2 regions of the Lysinibacillus sp. G01H genome follow, and region 2 is predicted to be linked to the other one. Evidence: riboswitches for the same ligand, from Rfam matches in the RefSeq annotation. Region 2 holds a riboswitch; the other holds the start of a gene.
What was found. A riboswitch is a leader RNA that binds a small molecule or an ion and turns the genes downstream of it on or off. The one in region 2 is predicted to bind cyclic di-GMP.

Region 1 (8,838 bases), 1.1 Mb from region 2:
CATTTTGTAGGTTGGAGTGGAAGGCTACTTGACTTCCGTGGGATAGCGAGACAGGCGAGCCCCTGCACGGAGCGGTAGCGGAGGAAGCGGCTCGGCGCTCGCCCACAGGAAAGCAAGTAGCCTGCAACGGAAACCATTTTCACCTTTCAAAAAATTCTATTGATGGTTTTGTTCTTTAACACTATGGGAAAGTCTGAGATTTTTCTCAGACTTTTTATTTTGGTAGTATTGTTCAATGATTTCAACTCTTCTGACGTTGTGCTAAAATAATACATATACTATAACGTGGAAATACACGTAAACTAAGGGAGTTTTACAACATGACAAGTCGTTTAGTAGAAGAGTTTTTTGAGCTCGTACAAATTGATTCAGAAACAAAACATGAACAACTAATAGCACCAATTCTTGTAGATAAGTTAACTGCACTTGGATTTTCAGTGATTCAAGACGATGCACATACGCGTAATGGACATGGGGCAGGTAATATTATTGCCACATTAAAGGGCACATTGGATGTAGAGCCAATCTATTTCACTTCTCATATGGATACTGTTGTTCCAGGGAAAGGCATCAAACCGTCTTTACGTGAAGATGGCTATATCGTATCAGATGGTACAACGATTTTAGGTGCCGATGATAAAGCAGGACTAGCTGCTCTATTTGAGATGGTCAAACGTTTGAAAGAGCAAAATATTGCACATGGCGATATTGAATTTATTATTACGGCTGGTGAAGAAAGTGGCCTTGTTGGCGCTAAAGAGTTAGATCCAGCGAACATTAAAGCAAAATATGGATTTGCGGTTGATAGCGATGGCAAAGTGGGTGGTATCGTGACAGCAGCACCATTCCAAGCGAAAATTTTCACAAAGATTATTGGAAAAACGGCACATGCAGGGGTTGCTCCTGAAAAGGGTATTTCTGCCATAACAGTCGCATCAAAATGCATTGCTCAAATGAAACTAGGTCGTTTAGATGAAGAAACGACAGCGAATATTGGGCGTTTTGAAGGTGGACAAGCGACAAATATTGTTTGTGACGAAGTGACAATCCTTGCAGAAGCACGCTCTATAGACAAAGCTAAATTGGATGCGCAAACAAAGCATATGCAAGATACGTTTGAACAAGTAGCTGCTTCGTTAGGCGCACGTGCAGAGGTAGAAGTGAAGCTAATGTATCCAGGCTTCCGTGTAACGGAATCTGATAAAGTAGTTCAGGTAGCTATGGCTGCTGCACGCAATATTGATCGTACACCGACACTAGGCATTTCTGGTGGAGGCTCAGATGCAAACGTCATCGCAGGCTTTGGCATTCCTACAGTTAATTTATCTGTTGGATACGAGGATATCCATACAACAAATGAAAAAATACCAGTAGAAGAACTTGAAAAATTAGCAGATTTACTAGTAGAAATCGTCAAAGAATCGGCGAAAAACTAACAGTCGAATAAGGATGTGACCCTATGGAAAGTGTCAAAGCAGTCGTTTTTGCTTGTGGGACAGAGGAGTATGCTGTGCCTGTGGAGCAAGCGATTTCAATTGAAAAATTAGAGCAAGTAACACCTATTCCTCATTTACCTAACTATCTTCTAGGCTTTACAAGAATTCGCGGTGAGCTTGTACCTGTTCTTGATTTTGAACGCATACTGTACAATCGTTCATCGAATACAGCAACCGCACGTATCATTGTGTTGAATACTGATGTGGTTAATTATGGATTACTTGTTACAGAAGCACGAGAAATTCTTGATTTCGATGAATCAGTACTTCAGCAATTGGGTCTAGTCAATTATAGTAAAACACGCTATTTTACTGCGGTAGCTAATCTTGAAAATCGTATGATAACATATGTTGATCCTAAAATACTGGTTAATTCATTAGAGGGCATTAGGGAAATTATCAATTATTTACACAAAATGATTGAAAATGAAAAGGAAAACGTAGAGGCTTAAGTACTCTACGTTTTTTTTATGTTTGAATAGTAAATTTAACCTGTATTTTGTCGTTTTTACCTGATCATACATGTGACAATTATGCATTCTACCTACAGACAAACCATTGCTAACCGCGTATGATAATGATTAAGAAAAAACTGAAAAAGGCAAACTTCATCGAAAGGGAGGGGCGCCAAGCCATGAGTCTAAACACTATAATTTAGTGCATGATTGTCAGGTTGCCAGGTTCTGTTCTAGGAGCCGTGGCGAGTAGAATGGAGTTAGTTCGTATGAAGAGACAATTAAAAGTATGGACCGTACTAATCGTCCTCATGATTAGTTCATTAGCTTTATCAAGTGGAAAGGTTGATGCAATGGCTATACAGGAAAAGGCTACGTGGCTGTGGGATACATCCCTTATCATGGATGATCAAGAAAAAATATTATTATTTTTAGAACATAACGATGTTAATAAAGTTTATCTGCAAATCGATCAAGGCATAGGGAGCGATGACTATAAGCGTTTTATTAGTAACGCTTCTCACAAAGGTATTCGTATTTATGCATTGGATGGTGCTGCAAGCTGGGTTTCAGCTGAGGGTAGTCGAAGCCAAGACGAATTGTTTAATTGGTTACATACATATAATGATAATTCAACTGAATCTGAGCAATTTTCTGGGGTTCACCTTGATGTAGAGCCTTATTTAAATAGTGGATGGAGCTTACATCAAGCACAAACGATAAAAACCTATCAAACACTAATAATGAAAGCAAGTGAGAAGGCAAGTCAGTTACAACTTACTTTAGAAGTAGATATGCCATTTTGGTTTGATGAAGTTCAGTATAATAACGAATTTGGAAAAGGGTTATTAGCTGATTGGGTCATTGACCATGTGGATAGTGTGACGATCATGGCCTATCGTGATGCTGCAAAAGATATTATCTCTATTGTAGAACATGAAATCGCTTATGCTTCCACTGTGAATAAATCAATTGTAATTGGTGTAGAAACAGGCGCTTCAGAAGAAGGGGAAAATATTACTTTTTATGATAATGGAGAAGCCTTTATGAATGAACAGCTTATACTTGTTCAGCAACATTTTTCAAATAACGATGCTTTTCATGGAGTAGCCATTCATTATGTGGAAAATTGGATGACCATGCGTCCATAAAAAAAGTCCTTCCAGTGTTAAACTGGAAGGGCTTTTCTATTGGTATTAGGACAGTCGACCGCTGTAGTCCTCGAATTTAAATTCGCGAATGACTTTAATACCTTCTTCATCATTATAAGAAACGATAGATGGTAAGTTGACACCGTTAAACATATGGTTTTTCACCATAGAATAATGAGCCATATCTGTGAATACAAGACGATCACCTGGTTTTAATGGCTGTTCAAACGAATAATCGCCAATCACATCACCAGCTAGACATGTTAGTCCGCCTAAGCGATATGTGTGTGCTAATTCACCTGCTTGTCCAGAACCAATAATCATTGGACGGTAAGGCATTTCAAGTACATCAGGCATGTGACATGTTGCAGATGTATCTAAAATAGCAAGATCCATCCCGTTTTCTTGAATATCAAGCACCGTTGCTACTAAATAGCCTGTATTAAGGGCTACTGCTTCACCTGGCTCAAGATAAACAAGCAGGTTATACTTTTCTTGAATATAATTAATGATGTTCACAAGTTTTTCTACATCATAATCATCACGTGTAATATGGTGACCGCCACCGAAGTTTAACCATTTCATTTGGTGTAAAACATCACCAAATTTTTCCTCAACTACTTCAATAATACGCTCTAATGTATCCGAATTTTGTTCACACATCGCATGGAAGTGTAAGCCATCGATACCGTCAAGCTGTGATTTATCAAAGTTAGCCAATGTTGTACCAAGGCGAGAGTTTGTGTAGCAAGGATCGTAAAGCGCTGTTTCAATTTCAGAGTATTCAGGATTCACGCGAATACCACATTCAATTGTTTTACCAGTAGATTTCACTTTATCCTTGAACTGAGCCCATTGGTTAAATGAGTTAAATACGATGTGATCCACATAGCCTAGAAGCTCGTCCATTTCATGCTCAATATAAGCAGGTGCATAAACGTGAACTTCTTTGCCCATTTTTTCGTAGCCAAGACGTGCCTCATGCAGTGAGCTAGCTGTAATGCCTGCTAAATATTCCCCTACTAGTGGGAATGTTGAATGCATAGAGAAGCCTTTAAGGGCTAATAAAATGCGGCAGCCTGTTCGATCTTGAATTGATTTTAAAAGCTCAAGATTCTTTGTTAATAATCGCTCATCCACTACATAAGAAGGGGATGGAACTTTTGAAAAATCAATTGGTTTCATCGGCTTAATTCCTTTGCATCTAAATCAAGGTCTAATAGTTCTGGGTTATGGCTTTCTTGCCATGGTAGACCCCATTTATTTAGTGCATCCATGAATGGATCTGGATTGAAATCTTCCACATTCCATACACCTGGTTTACGCCATTCACCGTTCATCACAAGCATTGCACCGATCATAGCTGGTACGCCAGTTGTGTAAGAAATCGCTTGTGAACCAACCTCGTTGTAGCACTCTTCGTGGTCACATACGTTGTACACATAGTACGTTTTTTCTTTGCCATCTTTTAGGCCGCGAATGATACAACCAATGTTTGTTTTACCTTTTGTACGTGGTCCAAGTGAAGCTGGATCTGGTAATACCGCTTTAAGGAAGTGGATTGGTTGAATCATTTGCCCTTCAAATTCGATTGGTTCAATTGATGTCATACCTACGTTTTCTAATACTTTTAAGTGTGTTAAGTATTTTTCAGAGAACGTCATCCAGAAGCGGATTTGTTTTAAACCTTTGATATTTTTTGCAAGTGATTCAAGCTCTTCATGGTATAGAAGGTAAATATCTTTTGGTCCGATTTCAGGTAGGTTATACACTTCTTTTTTCTCAAGTGGTGCAGTTTCAATCCACTCGCCTTCTTTCCAGTAACGACCATTCGCTGTAATTTCACGAATGTTAATTTCTGGGTTGAAGTTTGTTGCGAAATGATATCCATGATCTCCCGCATTGGCATCCACGATATCGATATAGTGGATTTCATCAAATTCATGTTTTTGTGCATGAGCTGTGAAAACGCCTGTTACACCTGGGTCAAAACCGCTTCCAAGTAATGCAGTTAAGCCAGCTTTTTCAAACTTCTCTTTATAAGCCCATTGCCATTTATATTCAAATTTTGCCGTTTCAGGTGGCTCGTAGTTTGCAGTATCCACATAGTGCACACCTGTCGCTAAGCAAGCATCCATAATCGTTAAGTCCTGATAAGGTAAAGCCACGTTAATCACTACATCTGGTCCGAAAGCTTTAATAAGCTCAATAACCTCTTCTGTATTGTCTGCGTCTACCTGTGCAGTATGAATTTTTGTTTTTCCGCCGTCTAGTTTTTCTTTTAGAGCGTCACATTTTGAAACAGTTCTACTTGCGATACAAATTTCCTCAAATACGTCCGAATTTTGAACACACTTGTGTACCACAACACTGGCAACTCCGCCAGCTCCGATAATCAATGCTTTACCCAATTGTCTACCCCCAAGTTCATATAAAGTATTGTCAAACAAGCTGATTATACAGAAAATTGATATACTACTCAATCATTGTTTTAAAATTTTCTACAAAAAATTTTATTTTTCTACAACAATTAGACGTATATGGAGGGGAATACCTCGGAAAAGAAGGGAATCATGAATAAATCTACAACGTCATTTTAGTAAAAATAGAGGGAAATAGCTGTTGTATATATCCAAATATATGGTGAAGTTTCATCACAATTCATCCTAGATTTTACGACATCAAGTAAATAATTGTCTAAATGAATGTTATGACATATTATCTCTCCCGATTGACTATTTGATTCCTGCTACTAAATCATTCCTACTGACCTTACATAAAAAAATCCCTCTACCTATAGGAAGGGAAGGAACAGGAACCACATTAAACGTGCTACAGGTATCTGTGTAATGGAGAATGATGCATATTATTTCAGAAAACGATTGGATACTTGTTGTTTTTCTTCCCCCCATATATAGAAGAAAACCACAAGCAAAGTACTAAAAAAACCCATCACAAGAGCATACGTACTGAGGGCTACTCCCACTTGACTTTGCATGGCATAAATAAAAATGGCCCCTATTGTTAACAAGTTTCCTGTAACAATCGATATAAGATGAAAGCGTTTATTCATAGCAAGCCCTCCTATTAGATGAATTGGTAATGCTCAGGATTTAAGATAATTAACTTCAATTATCGCACAATTCAGAACTTTTTCCAATGTTTTTATCTTACTAGAATAATTAAAGATGCTTTTTTAATACATCTTTTTGTAGTATGATGAAACACAAAAGGAATATTCATAGATTATTACAAGAAAGGGGAGAGGATGGATCGTGAAATTACGCAATTCATTAACTTTTCAACTTGGGACGATTATCGCTGGTATTTTAGTGGTGATGCTAGGGATTACTTCGTTCGCTACATACATAACTGCTTACAATAAACTTTATGATGCTGCTGGTATTGAGGCCTATGGCTGTGCCAATATTACGACAGGTTTGATCAATCCGCAACAATTGGACAAGGCCATTCAAGGCGACAAGGCTGTACAGGAAAGCATTGGGAACGATTTGAACTGGACAACAGGTCATAAAGATATTTTCCAAACACAATATATTTTATCGTTGGATGGCACATTATTAGCGCTTGATGATCATTTGGCTGAAAAAGGTTATGCCCCTGGTGATCAATTTTATTTAGATAAAGAAGCTATTGATATGTTGCTTACACATAAGCATCCAACATACTCACAGCCTTATACTTATGCAGGGATGGACCGTTTATCTGGCTATGCCCCTATTTATAAAGACCATGATTCCAGTAAAGAGATTATTGCCATTAGTGTCATCGACTTTGATGCCAATATCGTGAAGGAACGAACATGGGATGTTGTACGAAATGGGATTTTAATTAGTATTTTCCCTATGCTAATTGCTTCTATCATCACAGGCTTTTTAATCCGTCGTAAAGTAAGACCGATTAGTGTGCTGATTCAGCAGGCGAAAGAAATTGCCAATGGTAATTTAGCTGTACCTGAAACAAAAATTAACAGTAAAGATGAAGTAGCGGATTTAGCCAATACATTAAATCGAATGACAGCTAATTTACAAAATATGATTATGACGATGCGATCCACTTCTAATACTTTAACGAATAACGCAGATGAAACCGCTTCCACCTTGAACGATATGAGCAATACCATTCAAGGTGTCGCCAATAATATCGAAGAGGTAACAAGTGCGGTGACGGCAGGGATGCACCATGCTGAAAATGCGACAGATGTTCTTACTTCTTTAGCGCAGGACCTTCAAAAGATTCAAAGCAATGCCAATAACAGTGCCGATAATGCTCGACAAACGATGGAATTAGCAACAGAGGGTGAGCGACTAGCAAAAGATATAAGCAATGATATGGCATTAATTCACAGCGGATCAGGTGAGGTACGACAAACAGTAGAAAACCTGGTTACATCTGCAACCAAAATTCAAACCATTACAACGTCTATTGCGAACATCGCATCACAAACAAATTTGCTAGCATTGAATGCTTCCATTGAAGCGGCTAGAGCAGGGGAGCATGGTAAAGGCTTTGCTATTGTTGCTGAGGAAGTACGGAAGCTTGCTGAGCAATCTAATCAAGAGGTATTGCAAGTTGAACAGCTTATTCAGGATATAATGAAGCATGTGCAGCAGGTCATGTCATCTACGAATGATAATACGCAATATATTGAAAAAGGAACAGAGACAGTGCGTCTAACAGCACAATCTTTAGGAAATATTTCGACAGCAGTGGCTGCAACAGTAGAAGAAATGATTACCATTTCTAATGCTATGACCGCTGAAAACCAAAAATCTACACGTATTGTGCAAATGATTCAACAATTAACAGAATCTATTCGTGATATAGAAGAAACGATGAATATGATTACTGTCGCAGCGCAGCAAACAACTGCAAGCATTGATGAGGTGGCACAAGGCTCTAATGAAACAAATCACATGGCACACACACTCGAACAGCATGTAAAGGCGTTTAAATTAAAAGAATAATAGAAAGATTAGGACATGTTGGCTTTTGCTTATACTACTTAAATGGTAAACTAGCAATAAGATTTTTCTTTTGCGAAGGTGAGGATTTTAATGGTGGTAAAACAAATGAACGAGCAAGTTCAACAAGTCAATGACTTATTTTTGAGTGGTCAAGTTAAGGAAAGTTATCAACTAGCTAAAGAAATATTGGGCAATGTTACAGCGGTCGAAGAAGAGGCCTATCAAGTCATTCAGCACCATGTGGCAATGCTAGAGGCAAATGGGTATGCAAATATTCCTCAGCCTACTGACGACAAAGTAAAGCAAAATGGGGAACGAACAGATGGCTCGTATCCAGAACGAGATGTTCTCGCAGCTTATATAGGTAGTCAGGATGATGAGCAATTTGGTAAAGTGGTCGATGAATTATTAGCAGGACCTTTAGAAGCGCAGGCTAACGCCTATTATACAATGGCGGAATATTATGTCCTTGCAAAAGAACAGGATAAGGCATCCGTACAATATGCGGAGGCAATCAAATTGCAGCCCAATAAGGCATTGTATTGGGGAGCATTTGCACAGTTTTTAAATCGTCACGAAGGTAGCCCTTATTTGGCATTAAGACTGATTGAAGAAGCAATACTCCTAGATGGAATGAATCCTCGTTGGCACTATATTCAAGGTAATATATTTTTTCAGCTAGTAGCAGCGACAAAAAATTTAAGCTATTTACCTGCCTTGGAAGAAGCATGGGAGAAAGCTAAAAAAC
Region 2 (8,838 bases):
GACTGTTGCTGAAAACCCGCAATTACTGGATAAGCTATCTTTGTGCAGTACATTAGCGAGTGATCAACTTGAATGGACAAAAAAGCTAAGCTTTAAACAGATGATTCAACTATTTAAAGAAAATCAGCCTTATCCTAATGAAACGTTGTTAAAAAATTTTGCAGTTAAATTTTTGTATTGGATGGATTATTATTTACCACAAATTTTTTCTGAGGAAAATCCAATGTCCCCAAAAATTGTTTTTATAGGTGACATTACGCAGCATGAATTACTATTTCTATATTTCTTATCGTCACTGGGGTGCGATATTTGTTACATGAATCCTAAAGGAGATATTGCCAATTTATACCCTATAATAGAAGCGTCATCTACCTTACATATGTGTCGTCATTTCTATGAAAAGGAAATAACATTGCCTATTAAAAGTACTTCAAGACAATTGAACATCCCTGTTCAAAAAACGAATGTAACAGAAGAGTGGAGCTATGAGCAATTAGCCTCCTTAGCCACATCTGTTGTGATGATTAAGACCTTCGGGGAGGATGATAAGGTTTTATGCTATGGCTCTGGTGTTATTCTCCACCAAGATGGATATATTTTAACAAACTTGCATGTTGTGGGTGGTGGAAAATATTATTCTGTGCTCTATGAAAATGATACCAACGAGTATATAACCCATCAATTTGTGAAATATCATGATATGCATGATTTGGCTATTTTGAAGGTAGACAGAAGAAGCCACCCTTTACCTGTTAAAATGGATGGACAATTAGTTCGAGGGCAAAAAATTGTGGCGATTGGCAGTCCTTTAGGATTGTTTAACTCGGTTTCTGATGGGATTGTTTCTGGTTTTCGTGATATACGGCAAATGTCTATGATTCAATTTACAGCTGCTATATCAAATGGCAGTTCGGGTGGGGCCTTATTGGATATGTATGGTCAATTGGTTGGTCTGATTACTGCAGGCTTCGATGATGGTCAAAACCTTAATTTGGCTGTACCTGCCAATCTAATTTATCAGTTTGCTCAAAACTTTATAGAAATACCGAGTTGAATTTCCACTATTCCACCATTGCTTTTTATTTGGTAATCTTATAGAATGTAGAACGGTATAAATGAACGATATATAAATCCTTTAATACGGTCCAGAGAGGCTGAAAAGGGCTATGTGATATTTTTAAGCTAATATCTTTGCTTTGTCATGCCCTTTTGTCCTCTGTGACGGAAGGGCTTTTATTATTGTTCCATACTCCTCTTTTAAAGGGAGTCCTGTGAGGCTTCAAAAGAGAATGGACAAGACAGCTATAATCCATTCACTAAAAGAGATCGACAACTAGAAAATTGGAGGCTAAAAAGAATGGATTATCGTAAAAAAACCGTGGTCGCTTCAGTGGCAGGGCTAACGTTAGAAGGAATGGATATTATGTTCATTTCCTTTGCTATGACAATGATTATTGCAGAATTTAATATTGATCTTGCAACAGGTGGATTGATTTCATCCATCACGAATATTGGGATGCTACTGGGTGGTATTGTTTTCGGTGTGTTAGCAGATAAATATGGTCGAGTAAAAGTCTTTACGTATACGATTATTCTGTTTGCCATAGGAACGGCCTTAACAGGAGTAGCAACAAGTATTGAACAAGTTTATGTTTATAGATTTATCGCTGGTTTAGGTGCTGGCGGAGAATATGGTATTGGGATGGCGCTTGTGGCGGAGGCTTGGCCAAAGAATAAACAAGGCAGAGCATCCTCTTATGTCAGTGTAGGTGCACAATATGGGGTAATTTTAGCTGCTTTATTAAGTGCTATTATTTTACCAACTTTAGGGTGGCGTGCATTATTTTTTGTAGGATTACTACCAGTTATTTTCGCCTTTATCGTACGTAAAAATATTGATGAGTCACCAGAATGGTTAGCTGCGCAGAAACAACAAAATAATAAGTTAGCACAATTATTTGCTTCACCTCGTATCACCATGACAACACTTTCCCTAATTCTAATGGCTACTGTTCAAATTGCAGGCTATAATGGTCTGATGATTTGGCTACCTTCGATGTTACAGAAATCGCAAGGTTTATCGGTTTCAAGTTCAGCATTGTGGACAATTAGTACCGCAGTTGGCATGATTATTGGAATGCTGACGTTTGGTAGATTTATGGATCGTTTTGGAGCAAAGCGAACTTTCGGTATCTTCTTAGTAGCCTCTGCAGGTGCTGTATTCCTTTACTCGTTTGCAACAGGTGCAGTAGCGATATTAGTAGGCGGTGCGGTTGTAGGATTCTTTTCTAATGGAATGTTTGCAGGGTATGGTGCATTAATTAGTAGCTTTTATCCAGTACAAATTCGCAGTACAGCAACAAACACCATTTTTAATTTTGGACGAGCTATAGGTGGATTCTCACCAATCTTTGTCGGCTTTATTTTACAAAGCTACGATATGACTGTCGTTATGATTTACTTAGCAGCGCTGTATTGTATTTCCTTTATCGTCATGCTAACGCTTAAGAGCTCAGGTAAGGGATTGCAAACAGCATAATTTTATCGAGCACGAAAGAACGAATTCCACTTCTGCAAATGGGATTCGTTCTTTTCTTATTAGTATTTAATTATAATAAACCTTTTGAACGTTTTTCAGCGATTTCAACAAGGCGCTTTGTAATCTCTCCTCCAACGGAACCATTTGCGCGAGAAGATGCTTCTGGCCCAAGCTGAACGCCAAACTCTTGTGCAATTTCATATTTCATTTGATTGACTGCCTCATGTACACCAGGTACTAGAAGTTTATTTGAACTGCGGTTATTGTTAGCCATTGTTCTCACCTCCTTGACCTTAGAATGGTTGCGATTAAATTTTTCATACATTTAAAAAGTAGGAAATGCACACGCTATTTGCTAACAACAACAACTTGTGGAAAGCTAGCAATAATCAGCAAACTCTCTGTTATAATTAAGCCTGGCTCTTTACTATATAAGGTTAATTAAAGGAGGAACATAATGACAAATAATGATATCTTAATTCGTTTACGCTATGCGTTCGATATAAAAAATGTAGATATGGTAGAAATTTTCAAACTTGGTGGCATGGATTATACAAAGGAAGAAGTATTAAATATGCTAATTAAGATTAATGATGAGGAAGAAGCACCAGAAGAATACATCAAATGTAATAATAAAATGTTAGAGGCATTTTTAAATGGATTAATTACTTTTAAACGCGGGCCTCAGAAACCAAGGGAAGGACAGGCTGTTGGACCGTTACCTGTGTCAGGTAAAGAAAGCCCAAATAATATGTTACTAAAGAAAGTAAAAATTGCTTTAGCTTTAACAACTGAGGAGATGCTTGAAATTTTATATGACGGAGGCATTAAAGTAACAAAAGGTGAATTAGGTGCTATTTTAAGAAATCCAAGTCATCGTAATTATAAAGAGTGTGGCGATTCATTCGTACGAAATTTTTTAAGGGGCTTAACATATAAATATAGAGCATAATGCACAATCATAAAGTGCCATTTTTTTCTTTGAAACTCGTTGACAATTTGTGACGAAATTGTGTACAATAAATTTATCACAAAATGTTCACAAAAAAGATGAAAATTGTTCACAGACAAAGGGGTGCTTGTATGATTTATATTGACATCTTATTAGTAGCTATTGCATGTATTACAATGCCTTTTATTGTTGCAGTTATGTTAGATATTTTTTATGCGGAACGGAAAAAAGTGCGCTTTTCATTACGTCGTACTTCCGTATGGTATATCGCTATGTTTGCATTATCCTTTATACCATCCGTATTACTTGTCACACAAAACGTATAATTTATTCAAACACTTAGGGGTAAGTGAAATGAAAGTTGACAGCTACAACGCTAATTGAGGTTGTAGCTGTTTTTAGTTTGTTCAATAGATGAATAAAATTTCTATAATTAATAATGAAGGAACAGCTAGTATAAAATATGTATGTTTTAACTAGAGAGCATTGACTACTTTTACCTACTGTGTTAATTTTGGTAGGGAAATATAGGCAAATTTACTGAAAAGTAGAGACGCAAAGCTACAGGTCTAAGGCAATAAATGCTATGATGGCTGGGTTGCAAAAGAGTGCTAGTTGTATCATTCTCATTCTAGTTTTTGTTCTTTTATGCCTATTTCTTTTGAAATAGGCATTTTTTTGCAAGTAAAGTTCAAAGGAGGAAAAGGGGAAATGACGTTGTTAAAAAACACATCATTAAAAAATAAGCTTTTACTAACAGTCTCTATCGTTGTATTACTGCTTATCGCCATTATTACGACGCAAAGTATTAGTGAATTGAATAATCGGATGAATGTAGATTTGGAGCAAGAATTAAAAAGTGTTGGTTTATTAACAGCTATGAACTTAGACAGTGATGAAGTAAAAGATTTGCTGTCCGAAAAAGGGGAAACAAACGCAAAGTTTACAAAGATCCAAAAGCAACTTGATATGATTCAGGACCAGCAAGGTATTATGAGCTGGAGTTATATTTGGGATGTCAAGGATGAGGGTGGCGTCAATCCAATTGGCTATACCTCTAATCTAAATGAAGTATATGAAGCCGGTGAAATTTTTACTGATTTAGCGGATGAACATGTAGAAACAGCAAAATTAGCTATTGAAAATAATAGTACAGAGGTAACTGCTATTTTCGAGGATCCTTTTGGTTCTTGGAGAACGGTTTTTAGTCCTATTAAAGATGATAATGGCCAACTGATTGCCCTATTAGGGATTGATTACTCTGCTGATTATATCAATACGATTATTAAAACAAGTGTGATTAAGCAAATTGTCATTGCCATTATCGGCATTTTAATTTTATTAGTTTTAGTTTACATAATTATAGATCGACTATTAAAGCCACTGAAAAAAGTAGTGAACGTTGCCAATCAAGTGGCAAATGGTGAATTAATAGATGTTGATTTAGAGACATCGAAGGATGAAATTGGTAAATTATCTGAATCCATTCGTACAATGGTGGCTAATTTGCAACATATTATTTTAAACATACGCAATACATCCAATCACGTTTCTTCAGCAGCCAATCAATTAACGGTGCATGCTGGTGAAACTTATAACAGCTCAACAAATATTGCACTAGACATGAATCAAATTACTCAAAATGCTGAGGCCTCGATGACCATGACAGAGGAAACAGCCGCTGCTATGGAAGAAACTGCAACAGGTATTCAGCAAATTGCTGATTCTGCAAATGTAGCTGCGGAATCCTCTATTTCAGCATCACAGGCTTCTGAACGAGGCAATGAAGTTGTCCAACAAGTTATTGCTCAAATGGAGTTAATTAATGATTCTGTTGAACAAATAGGGACAACCATTAATGGACTACATGTTAATACGAAAAAAATAAGTGAAATTGTTAGCTTAATTACTGCTATTGCCGATCAAACAAATCTATTAGCATTAAATGCTGCCATCGAAGCGGCACGAGCAGGCGAACATGGTAAAGGCTTTGCCGTTGTTGCGGATGAGGTGAGACGCTTAGCTGAACAATCCTCTCAATCAGCAACAGAAATTTACAATTTAATTAGTTCTATTCAATCTGATTCAAACGCTTCTATCACGGTTATGGAAAAAGGCAAAGAGGATGTTAAGGTAGGGATGGCATTTACTAATGAAGTAGGCGAAATCTTTAAAGAAATTCTTACTTCATCAGAAGAAGTCGCTAGCCAAATACGTGAAATTTCCGCTGCTTCACAACAAATTTCTGCATCCTCAGAAGAAGTGGCGGCATCTGTAAATAATATTAAACAATCTGCAGAGCAGTCAGCAGAGTTCTCTTCAAATGTCTCGAAATCTACACAAGAGCAATTATCTACCATGCAGGAAGTAAAGGATGCCTCTTCATCACTGGGCAAAACAGCAGAAGAGTTGCAAGGTCTTGTGGCAAAATTCAAATTGGAGAATGATCATAATGGACATTAATTTTACAGGGAAAAATGTTTTAATTACAGGCTCTAGTAAAGGAATCGGTAAAGCCATTGCATTAGGCTTTGCACAACATGGAGCCAATATTTTAATTAATTATATTGGGGATGAGCAAGAGGCAGAAGCTGTACGTGCAGAAGCAGAAAAGTTTGGTGGGAAAGCTTTAATATTCCATGCTGATGTTTCTAATTCACAAGAAGTACAGGCGATGCATCAATTTATGGACGAGCATCTCGGGGAACTTGATATTCTTGTAAATAACGCTGGATTTGCACAGGGTTCCAGCATTACAGAATTAACGGATGAGCAGTGGGATCGTATGATTAAAGTTCATTTATATGGCTGTTTCTATAATTGCCGTGAAGCAGCTAAAAGAATGAAGGAACGTAATACAGGAAAAATCATCAATATTTCATCTGATATTGGTAGCTTGGGTTGTGAAGAATTCACGCATTATTCAGCTGCGAAGGGTGCTATCAATGCTTTTACAAAGGCTTTAGCAAGAGAATTAGCACCTTCTATACTTGTCAATGCAGTTGCTCCTAGTGGAACATTTACGGACATTCTACAAGAGTTTGGCGATAACTATGTGGAGGAAGAATCCGCAAAATATCCATTAAAACGTTTAGCTCAACCAGAAGAGATTGCGAAAAGTGTATTATTTTTAGCCTCTAATCATGCTGACTTCTATACAGGTCAAATATTAACGCCAAATGGTGGGGTCGTAATGAACGGATAATGGAAAACGAGGAGTAAATAATGTTAAATATTTTTATCTTTTGCTTATACTTATTATTTATCTATTATATTGGCTATAAAGGCTATAAGCGTGTCAACACAGCCGAGGATTTAATTGTTGCTGGCTGGAGCATGCCTTTATCCGTTGTAACGGGTAGTTTAGTCGCTGCATTATTAGCAGCTCCCTTCTTTTTTGCAGCGGTAGGCTCTGGCTATACAAGTGGTGGCTTTGAAGGTTCGGCAACAATGGGTGGTCTAGGGACTTGTATGATTCTTGGAGCACTCATTTGGACAAAGCCATTACGACGTCTAAAGGGCTGGACATTAGCAGATTACTACGGTTTACGCTATGGCAGTAAAAAGCTAGGAGCCTATACAGGGGTTGTTATGGCAATTGCTTTTGGTGTTTTTAATGCAGCGGCGTTAACAGTTGGTGGAACTTATATTATTCAGCAATTGTTGCAAATTGATTTTATACCTGCGGCGCTTCTATTTGTATCACTAACGGCTATTTATTCAGTTATTGGTGGTTTATGGGCAGTTGCCTATACTGAAATCGTACAAGGTGCGCTTGCAGTGGCAGGTATTTTGGGTATTACCATTTTTATTTTGTTTTACTATCCAGACGTTACATTTAATCCTGAGTGGTGGAATATCAGTACATTATTTGAGAAGGCAGGAGCAGAATTCTGGACTTTGTATCTTGTACTAGCACTTGGAGATATCCCTGCAGTTGACCTTGGGCAGCGGGTAGCTGCTGCGAAAAGTCCGCGAGTGGCACAACGAAGTATGATTATTGCTGGTATTATTGTCATTGCAATTAGCTGGATTCCAGGGATGCTAGGGGAAGCCTTTAAGTCTATTTATCCTGAGAGCACAAACCCGGAAACATTGATGCTTACCTTTGCACAAGGTTATTTTCCGCCTTTATTAGCAGCTATTTTCTTAACAGCCATGGCAGCCATGGGGATGTCTACAGTAGCTGCATGTTATGTAGCGACTTCAGGAATTGTGACAAAGAATATTTATTTAGATTTTATTAATCGTAATCCTGATCCTAAGAAGCTATTAAGATTTTCACGATCTATTATTCTAGCCAGTGCTTTATTAGGTTTAGTGCTAGCTGTAAGCTTCCAAAAAGTAATTGATTTAGCTTATTTAGCTTGGGATATTATATTCGTAACAATATTCTGGCCAATCGTTTTAGGACCATTTTGGAAACGTGTCAGTACACCAGCAGTTTGGGCAAGTATTTCCGTTGGCTTAGTTTATTACATTGTGACATCACTAACATTCGTACCTAGTCTGACAATCCAATCAGAAGGCTTCATAGGTCTATTAAATGAATTATGGCAGGCTCCTGTATTTTCGGGTGTTGTTATAACTGGTATCACAATTGTCGTGGTGAGTTTACTCGTTCCGCCATCTGAGCATGTTCTTGAGATGCACAAAATAGAAAAAGATAAAACATTAGACGACGTAAGTAGTAAAGAAGAGCTAATTGGTCGTTAAAAGCAAAAGCACGGATTCATTGTAAAGTTCAATGAATTCGTGTTTTTTATTAGAATGAAAAGATAGAATCAAGAATACTATTGCTAGTACATCATCTGAATTTTTCTAGTGATTATCTTGATAAAGGCGGGAATTGAATGAAAAATATTTTCTTCATTTTATTAGGGATTGTCTATCATTATCTAGCAAATGCCATTGAATTAGTCATTATTAAGCAACTATTTTTTTTAATTGGGCTGGCTTTAGTCGGTCTAGGGTGTATCCGTTATTTAAAAGAGCGTTATATTGCCATACAAACTTTGACAGCCATGACGGAAGCTAGTGAGGAGGAGATAATGGCTATTCCTCATACACATTGTACAGTTTCCAATGATGCTTTAAATGCTTTATTGTTAAATGAACAGACAAACACGCTTATTTTCGCACGAAGAGAAGCTTTAGACGAAGAACTAAAAATAATAGAGGTTCCATTTAACAGAATATATGAGGTTGCCATCATGGAAGATGAAGTATTTACGGTTAGAACAAAGAATCATCTAATGAGTGGTTCCTTACTTGCTGAAGCAGAGGAAGTAGAAGAAGAGGAGGTAGAAGAAGATACAATCTCACAGCTATCGTTAAAGCTAGTAGT

Region 1: linked by a shared signal. The riboswitch ahead of PSR12_RS14730 (amidase) and the one ahead of PSR12_RS20275 (methyl-accepting chemotaxis protein) in region 2 are both predicted to bind cyclic di-GMP.

The regions. Positions count from the first base shown of each region.
Region 1 covers NZ_CP118397.1:2,882,362-2,891,199, reverse strand. Annotated here, with positions in the region: gene PSR12_RS14740 (M20/M25/M40 family metallo-hydrolase) at 321-1,436, shown strand; gene PSR12_RS14735 (chemotaxis protein CheW) at 1,460-1,948, shown strand; cyclic di-GMP riboswitch class I at 2,087-2,177, shown strand; gene PSR12_RS14730 (amidase) at 2,221-3,102, shown strand; gene nspC (carboxynorspermidine decarboxylase) at 3,148-4,287, opposite strand; gene PSR12_RS14720 (saccharopine dehydrogenase family protein) at 4,284-5,513, opposite strand; gene PSR12_RS14715 (hypothetical protein) at 5,969-6,175, opposite strand; gene PSR12_RS14710 (methyl-accepting chemotaxis protein) at 6,378-8,090, shown strand; gene PSR12_RS14705 (tetratricopeptide repeat protein) at 8,196-8,838, shown strand, end outside.
Region 2 covers NZ_CP118397.1:3,975,095-3,983,932, reverse strand. Annotated here, with positions in the region: gene PSR12_RS20300 (trypsin-like peptidase domain-containing protein) at 1-1,054, shown strand, start outside; gene PSR12_RS20295 (MFS transporter) at 1,358-2,539, shown strand; gene PSR12_RS20290 (alpha/beta-type small acid-soluble spore protein) at 2,610-2,813, opposite strand; gene PSR12_RS20285 (YehS family protein) at 2,997-3,491, shown strand; gene PSR12_RS20280 (hypothetical protein) at 3,623-3,817, shown strand; cyclic di-GMP riboswitch class I at 4,012-4,097, shown strand; gene PSR12_RS20275 (methyl-accepting chemotaxis protein) at 4,203-5,954, shown strand; gene PSR12_RS20270 (SDR family NAD(P)-dependent oxidoreductase) at 5,944-6,696, shown strand; gene PSR12_RS20265 (sodium:solute symporter family protein) at 6,717-8,207, shown strand; gene PSR12_RS20260 (hypothetical protein) at 8,345-8,838, shown strand, end outside.